2 regions of the Streptomyces sp. XY431 genome follow, and region 1 is predicted to be linked to the other one. Evidence: riboswitches for the same ligand, from Rfam matches in the RefSeq annotation. Region 1 holds a riboswitch; the other holds the start of a gene.
What was found. A riboswitch is a leader RNA that binds a small molecule or an ion and turns the genes downstream of it on or off. The one in region 1 is predicted to bind cobalamin.
Positions count from the first base shown of each region.

Region 2: another riboswitch for cobalamin. It lies ahead of metE (5-methyltetrahydropteroyltriglutamate--homocysteine S-methyltransferase); the one in region 1 lies ahead of ADK60_RS23745 (ribonucleoside-diphosphate reductase subunit alpha).

Region 1 is NZ_LGDO01000280.1:46,239-50,307, reverse strand. Features, by position in the region: gene ADK60_RS23745 (ribonucleoside-diphosphate reductase subunit alpha) at 1-1,560, opposite strand, end outside; cobalamin riboswitch at 1,721-1,882, opposite strand; gene ADK60_RS23740 (GH12 family glycosyl hydrolase domain-containing protein) at 1,944-3,191, opposite strand; gene ADK60_RS23735 (glycoside hydrolase family 26 protein) at 3,289-4,069, opposite strand, start outside.
Region 2 is NZ_LGDO01000151.1:29,483-33,551, reverse strand. Features, by position in the region: gene ADK60_RS17775 (TetR/AcrR family transcriptional regulator) at 1-639, opposite strand, end outside; gene ADK60_RS17770 (FAD-dependent oxidoreductase) at 733-1,842, shown strand; cobalamin riboswitch at 1,973-2,210, shown strand; gene metE (5-methyltetrahydropteroyltriglutamate--homocysteine S-methyltransferase) at 2,376-4,069, shown strand, end outside.

The DNA of each region.
Region 1 (4,069 bases):
GACCGGGCGCCAGCGGGAGTTGGAGGCACCGGCCTCGGGGGTCGGGTAGAAGTTGATGTCCACCACGCGGTCGAGGAAGGTGACGGCGGTGCGCACGGTGGCGTCCAGCCGGTCCCAGTCCATCGCGTTCAGCAGGTCGGCGGCGGTGGCGCCGGCGGCGACGTGGGCGCCGAGGTTGACCGAGCCGAGGTTGCAGACCGCGGTCTCGGAGTCGTCGGTGACCTCCAGGATCTCGGTGCAGAGGTTGGAGCTGTGCACCGTGCGGCCGGGCAGCGCGGTCTGGTTGGCGGCGCGGTTGGAGGCGTCCTTGAAGGTCATCCACCCGTTGCCGGTCTGCGCCAGGGTGCGCATCATCCGGGCGTAGAGGGTCTGCGCGGGGATGGTGCGGACGGCCTTGCCGGCCAGCTCGGCCTTCAGGTACGCCTCGTCGAACTCGGCGCCCCACAGGTCGACCAGCTCGGGGACGTCGGCGGGGGAGAACAGCGACCAGTCGGCGTTGGCGTTGACCCGGCGCATGAACTCGTCCGGGATCCAGTGCGCCAGGTTCAGGTTGTGGGTGCGGCGCGCCTCCTCACCGGTGTTGTCGCGCAGCTCGAGGAACTCCTCGATGTCCGCGTGCCAGGTCTCCAGGTAGACACAGGCCGCGCCCTTGCGGCGGCCGCCCTGGTTGACGGCGGCGACCGAGGAGTCGAGGGTGCGCAGGAACGGCACGATGCCGTTGGACTTGCCGTTGGTGCCGCGGATCAGCGAGCCGCGGGAGCGGATCCGGGAGTAGGACAGGCCGATGCCGCCGGCGTGCTTGGACAGCCGGGCGATCTGCGCGTAGCGGGAGTAGATCGAGTCCAGGTTGTCCAGCGGCGAGTCCAGCAGGTAGCAGCTGGACATCTGCGGGTGCCGGGTGCCGGAGTTGAAGAGGGTCGGCGAGGAGGTCAGGTACTCCAGCCGGCTCATCAGGCGGTACAGCTCGGCCACCTCGCGCACCGACTGCTCGGTGTCGCCGACCGCCAGGCCACAGGCGACACGGAGCAGGAAGTGCTGCGGGGTCTCGACGACCTTGCGGGTGATCGGGTGGCGCAGCAGGTAGCGGCTCTGGACGGTGCGCAGACCGAAGTACTCGAAGCGGTCGTCGCCCTTGGCGTCGATCAGCGCGTCCAGGGTGGCGGTGTGCTTGGCGACGAAGGCGGCGGTGGTGTCACCGATCAGGCCCTCGGCGTGGCCGACGGCGATCGAGCTGGAGAACGAGACCACCTGCTGGGTGGCCGCCTCGTCGACGATCTCCAGCGCGAGCAGTCGGGCCGCGAGCTTGGAGTACTGCGGGTCCTCGGCGATCATCGACGCGGCGGCGTCGACGGCCAGTCCGCGCAGCTCGGCGAAGTCCGAGCCGGCGTGCCGGCCGCGGAGCGCGGCGGCGGCGACATGACCGGGGTCCACCTGGGGGAGGTCGGCGCTGCGGTCGGTGAGAAGGCGCAGGAGCGCACCGCCGGGATCGGCGACCGTCGGGTCGGCGGGGACGGAGCTGGAACCCTGGGCGGGCAGGACGACTGAGGCAGCGGTGGTCAAGGCGCTTCTCTCCTGGCGGCGGTCGACGGCGGTGGATCGGGGGCCGGGCCGTTCGGGCAGGGGAGTACGCCGCGCGGGCCCGTGGGCGTCGCGCGCGATTCGTCCCCGGCCCGCCCGCGAGGCCCGGAAGTGGTGCTGGTGCGCATGGCCTCTGCGGGGAGGCGCCGGCACGCCGTCGGCAGGTACTCGGACTCGCGGGCTCCCTGGGGAGGCGGCCGCACACCGCTGCGGGGCAGTCCCGGATTCGCACCGGGTTCCCCTGCTTCGACAGCAGGAGTGAGCATACATCTAGTGGCGCTCGTCCGACGAAGCCCCACATGTAGTGTCGCGAGGCTGCGTGTCGTGGGTCGGTTGCGATAGGCTGCGGGGGCTTTCGGCGCCCCTCAGAGCGGCCTGTGCCACTCCTGGGCGGGCTTGGCGGCGCACAGCCGCATCCGCACCTGGGGGCCGTTCCCGGTGCCCGTGGGGCCGGTCGCGGGGTTCTCCAGACACTTCCCGGAGTCCTCGTTGATCAGCTGCCCGCCGTCGGTGGCGCGCCACCGCTGGTCGGGTCTGCGGGTGCAGCCGGTGAGGACCGGGAACCCGAGGTCCGGGTCCTCCAGACAGCGTCCGGCCTGGCCGACCGAGCCGTCCTCGCCCATGGTCCAGCTCTGCGCCGGGGAGCCGTCGCAGGTGGCGGCGCCGACCGCGGCCGGGTCGCCGGCCACCCGGCTGTCCAGGCAGTAGCCGGGCACCGCGGAGGTGACCGCGCCGCTGGGACGGCCCGCGGCGACCTCGAACGAGAACGCGTCGGTGCCGAGGCCCGCGCCGCCCTCCCAGATCTCGAAGCCGGCCTGGACGGCGCACAGGTACGAGCCGGCCGGCACGTAGCCGCGCTGGACCGCGTCGCGGGTGAAGGCGCGCAGGTCGAGGTCGGTGACGACATTGGTGGCGGAGGCCGCCTCGTAGGTGATCAGGGTGTGGCTGCTCTTCTTCGGCGCCTCGTACACCCGGTAGGCCTGGCCGCCGCTGCGCAGCTCACCGGACTGCTTGCCGAACGGCGAGGTGCCGTTGCCGCGCAGCCAGATCATCACCTCGGCGCTCTCGGTGAACGAGCAGCTGCCCCGGGTGGTGCTGTACCAGAGGTCGTAGGAGGCGTTCCAGACGCCGCCGTCCACCTGGGTGGTGCGCCAGGTGCTGGTCGCGTACCGCAGGTTGTCGACGGCGATGGGCAGCGGGCTGACGCCGTCGTTGCCGAGCGGGGTGCTGATGTGGGGGTAGGCGCCGGGACCGCGGGCCGGGTCGGTGAGGTTGCCCCGGGCGACGGCGCTGCGGGTGACGGCGAAGGCGGCGCTGTCGTTGCCGCCGTGCACGCACAGGCCGCCGGTGGCGTTCCACTCGTTGGGATTGATGACGTAGCGCCCGGAGTCCACCGGCTGCGAGGGGTAGCGGTTCTGCGCGGTGGAGCACAGTTCGCCGGGCTCGGGAGAGGTCAGCGGCGGCGGGGGCGGGGCGACGGCGGCGGTCGAGGGGGCGCTCTCGCGCGGGATCAGCACGGCGCACAGGCAGAGCACCAGAAGGGCGGTGGGCGCGAGCCACCACCAGGCGCGCGGCCGGGGACGCCCGGGGCCGGGCAGGAACGGGCGGACCATGCTCTTCGCCTCCCAACGGGGTACTGGTGTTCGGTGTACGGGCCGGCCGGTGCCCCGGCGGCCTCCTGCGGGCGGACGGGCCCGCGGTCGGTCGAGGCTATCCGGCGGCGCCCGACGGGGAGCTCCGGGGCTTGGTGGTGGCCGGCTTCCGGCTCGGGGCGGTGGACCCGGACGGCTTGGTGCCGGTCCCGCCGGTCGGCTTGGCGCTCGGCGAGGGCACCGCCGGGGCCGGGGCCGAGGGCGTGGCGGCGGGCGGCGTGGTGGGCGGCGGCACGGTGAGCAGCGGCTGCGAGCGGACGGTCCACTGCCCGGCGTACCGGGGCGCGGCGACCCCGGCGGCGTACGCCGCGCTGGCCGCGGTGGACGCGGTGACCCGCCAGTCGACCTCCTTGACCGCCTCGTACCAGATCAGGCCGATGATGTCCGGGTGCCGGGGCAACTGCTCGAACATCTCGGTGATCCAGCGGGCCTTCTGGCCGGAGCTGTCGGTGGCGGCGGTCTCGGTGATCACCACGGGCTTCGGGCTGAAGGTCCGCAGCTTCTTCAGCGTCGGCTCGAAGATCTGCTCGAAGGAGGCGTACTTCTCCAGGCCGACGGTGCCGTAGTAGCCGGACAGGCCGATCCAGTCGACGTAGTCGTCACCGGGGTAGAGCGAGTCCAGCGAGGTGGCGTTCTCGTAGTCGATGTTCGGGCTCCACACCCAGACCACCTTGTCGGCGCCGGCCTGCCGGAAGAGGTCGTGGACGTGCTTCCAGGCCTGCACGTACTGGCCGCGGCGGTTGCCGTTGGCCTGCTCGGCCCACGGGTACCAGTAGCCGTTCATCTCGTGGGCGAAGCGCAGGGCGATCGGGTAGCCGAGGCTCTTGACGCCCTCCGCC
Region 2 (4,069 bases), on a different contig from region 1:
CAGGCCCATCCGGAAGGTGCGGTCGGCATCGAGGTGGTCGGCATCGCGCACCACCGTGGCCAGCGCGGGGAACCTGCCGGTGGCGAAGGTGCGTTCCAGGTAGGGCCCGAGTGAGCGCTGCCACTGCTTCTCGTCCATCCCGGTGGCCCGCTCGGCCCGCCGCTCGGCGATCTCCCGCCGCACCGCGCCGATCACGTACGCCTTGACCGCGGCGACCACCGGCATGACGGCGTCCACATGGAGGTCGCCCAGCGCGGCCACCAGGGTCTCCCCGCCGGCCAGTGCCTCCGGCCCGAGCTGGGGTCGGCCGCCCAGCAGATCGGCGAGCCATTCGTGCTCGTGGGCGGCGCTCCGGGTGGCCTCGGCATGGGACCGGAGCACCTCCCGCCAGTGGTCGCCGGTCGGCCGGATCCCGGCGTGGACGGCGTCGACCATCAGGTCGAGCAGTTCCTCCTTGCTCGCGATGTAGCCGTACAGCCGCATCGGACGGACGTCCAGCTCGGTGGCGACCTTGCGCAGCGACACCGCGTCCAGGCCGTCCGCGTCGGCCAGCCGGATCGCTGTTCGCACGATCCGGTCCCGGCTCAACGGGGCGGGCACGGGTCGATTCGGCGGCTCCGGCCTCTCCCACACCAACATGCCGCTCACCATACAGCGCATCGGGCGATACAGTGTATCGACCAGTACGGTGTATCGAGATGCGCCGGGGTTGTATCGAAGGGGGAGGCAATCATGACCATCGCCATCGTCGGAGCCGGCCTCGGCGGCCTGGCGCTCGCCCGGGTGCTGCACGTGAACGGCATCGACTGCGTCGTCCACGAACGCGAGTCGTCACGCCACGCGCGCGGCCAGGGCGGCATGCTCGACATCCACTCCGGCCAGCGGGCGCTGCGCGAGGCCGGTCTGCTCGACGAGTTCTTCGCGATCGCCCGCGGCGAGGGCCAGGACATGCGCCTGCTGGAGCCGGACGGCACCCTGCTGCTCCAGGAGGACACGCCCGACGACGCCCCGCTCGCGCGGCCCGAGGTCGACCGCGCCGACCTGCGCGACCTGCTGCTGGACTCCCTCCCCGAGGGAGTGGTGCGCTGGGGGCACGCCTTCGAGTCCGCCGAGAGCGGCCTGCTGCGCTTCGCCGACGGCAGCAGCGCGACGTACGAGCTGCTGGTCGGCGCGGACGGCGCGAACTCCCGGGTCCGTGCGCTGCTCACCGACGCCCGCCCGGCGCACACCGGCCACAACGTGGTCGAGGTCGGCATCCCCGACATCGACCGCACCCACCCCGAGCTCGCGGCGATGGTCGGACGCGGCACCTACTGGGTGCTCGGCGACGGACTGTCCCTGGCCGCGCAGCGCAACGGTGACGGCCGGGTCCGCATCGGCCTCGGCTTCTACGACACCGCCGAGGACTGGTTCGCCACCAGTGGGATCCCGTTCGACGACCCGGCCGCCGCCCGGGCGCGGCTGATCGACCTGCTCCCCGGCTGGGACCCGCGCTTCACCGCGCTGATCGCGGCCTGCGACGACACCATCGTGCCGCGGTCGATCACCACGCTCCCGGTCGGCCTGACCTGGCCGTCGACGCCGGATGTCACGCTGGTCGGCGACGCCGCGCACCTGATGCCGCCGATCGGACAGGGCGCCAACATGGCGCTGCTCGACGGCGCCCTGCTCGGCCTCGCGCTCGCCGCGCACCCGGACGACCTTCCGGCCGCCGTACAGGAGTACGAACGCGAGATGTTCGAACGCACCGCCGCTGCCGCCCGGATGTCCACGGACATGCAGGCGATGCTGCGGGCGCCGGACGCCGCCCGGAAGATGCTCGCGTTCTTCCAGCCCGACTGACGGCGGCCGCCCGAGTGACGGCGGCCGAGTGCGGCCGGGCGTGCCCGGCCAGCGCGGCGTCGAGGTGCCCGCCGGTCCCGACCCGTGGACACCACGGTGGAATCCACTGCCCCGACCGGTGGTTTGCCTCTAGGCTGGCCCCGTAGCTGGTTCGCCCTGCCCGCCAGGCACGGCGTCGTAAGAGGGAACCCGGTGACGCCTTTCGACTGGCCAGTCCGGGACTGCCCCGCAGCGGTGAGCGGGAACGACCGCCGTCATACGCACTGGGTCCGAGTCGGGCCCGGGAAGCGACGGCCAGTAGGTGTCCGCCCTCGACGAGGGCGAGCGTGCCCGCGAGTCCGAAGACCTGCCCGCTGCCCGTCCGCGGAGGATCCGCGGACGGCTGTCCGATGACCTCGAGGGCGGGTCGGCGACCACAGCAGGCGGTTGAGGCACGCCCGTTCACGGCGGCCACCCGTCCGGCTCGTCGTCCCTTCGCGCCCTCGTCCCGTCAGCGGGCACCTTGAGGAGCAAGACTCGCGAAGGAGAGTCCCTTGACAGCGAAGTCCGCAGCCGCGGCCACCCGGGCGACCGTGCACGGCTACCCCCGCCAGGGCCGGAACCGGGAGCTCAAGAAGGCGATCGAGGGCTACTGGAAGGGCACCGTCACCGCCGACGCCCTCCGCGCCGCCGCCACCGAGCTGCGCCGGGAGAACTGGCGGCAGCTCGCCGAGGCCGGTGTGCGCGAAGTCCCCACCGGTGACTTCTCGTTGTACGACCACGTGCTGGACACCACCGTCGCCGTCGGCGCGATCCCGGCCCGCCACCGGGCCGCCGTCGACGCCGACCCGCTCGATGGGTACTTCGCCATGGCGCGGGGCACCCAGGACGTCGCGCCGCTGGAGATGACCAAGTGGTTCGACACCAACTACCACTACCTGGTCCCCGAGTTGGGGCCCGACACGGTCTTCGTCGCGAACCCCGCCAAGGCGGTCGGCGAACTCGCCGAGGCGCTCGCGCTCGGCCACGGGGCCCGGCCGGTGCTGGTCGGCCCGGTCACCTACCTGCTGCTCGCCAAGCCCGCCCCCGGAGTGGCGGCGGACTTCGAGCCGGTCACCCTGCTCGACCGGCTGCTGCCGGTCTACGCGGAACTGCTCGCCGCGCTGAAGGCGGCCGGCGCGCAGTGGGTGCAGCTGGACGAGCCCGCCCTCGTCCAGGACCGCACCCCGGCCGAACTGAACACCGCCGCCCGCGCCTACCGCGAGCTCGGCGCGCTCACCGACCGGCCGAAGCTGCTGGTCGCCAGCTACTTCGACCGCCTCGGCGAGGCCCTTCCGGTGCTCGCCAAGGCGCCGGTCGAGGGCCTGGCACTGGACTTCACCGGCCCCGCCGCCGCCAATCTGGACGACCTCGCCGCCGTGGGCGGTCTGCCGGGCAAGCGGCTGGTCGCGGGCGTCGTCGACGGGCGCAACATCTGGATCAACGACCTGGAGAAGTCGCTCGCCACCCTGGCGACCCTGCTCGGCCTCGCCGACCGCGTCGACGTCGCGCCGTCCTGCTCCCTGCTGCACGTGCCGATCGACGCCGCCCTGGAGCGCGACGTCGATCCGCAGATCTCCCGCTGGCTCGCCTTCGCCCGGCAGAAGGCCGCCGAGGTCGCCCTGCTCGCCCGCGGACTGCACGAGGGCACCGGCGCGATCACCGCCGACCTCGCCGCCAACCGCGCCGACCTGGCCTCCCGGGCCGGCTCGCCGATCACCCGCGACCCGGCCGTGCGCGCCCGCACCGCGGCCGTCACCGCGGACGACGCCCGCCGCCCGCAGGCCTACCCGCAGCGCGCCGAGGCCCAGCGCACCCGGCTCGGCCTGCCGCTGCTGCCGACCACCACCATCGGCTCCTTCCCGCAGACCACCGAACTGCGCGTCGCCCGCGCCGATCTGACGGCCGGTCGGATCGACGCCGCCGCGTACCGGGAGCGGATGGAGGCCGAGGTCCGGGAGGTGATCGCCTACCAGGAGAAGGCCGGCCTGGACGTCCTGGTGCACGGCGAGCCCGAACGCAACGACATGGTCCAGTACTTCGCCGAGCAGCTCACCGGCTACCTCGCCACCCGGCACGGCTGGGTGCAGTCCTACGGCACCCGCTACGTGCGTCCGCCGGTGCTCGCCGGGGACATCTCCCGCCCGCACCCGATGACCGTCGACTGGTTCCGGTTCGCCCAGGACCTCACCGACCGCCCGGTGAAGGG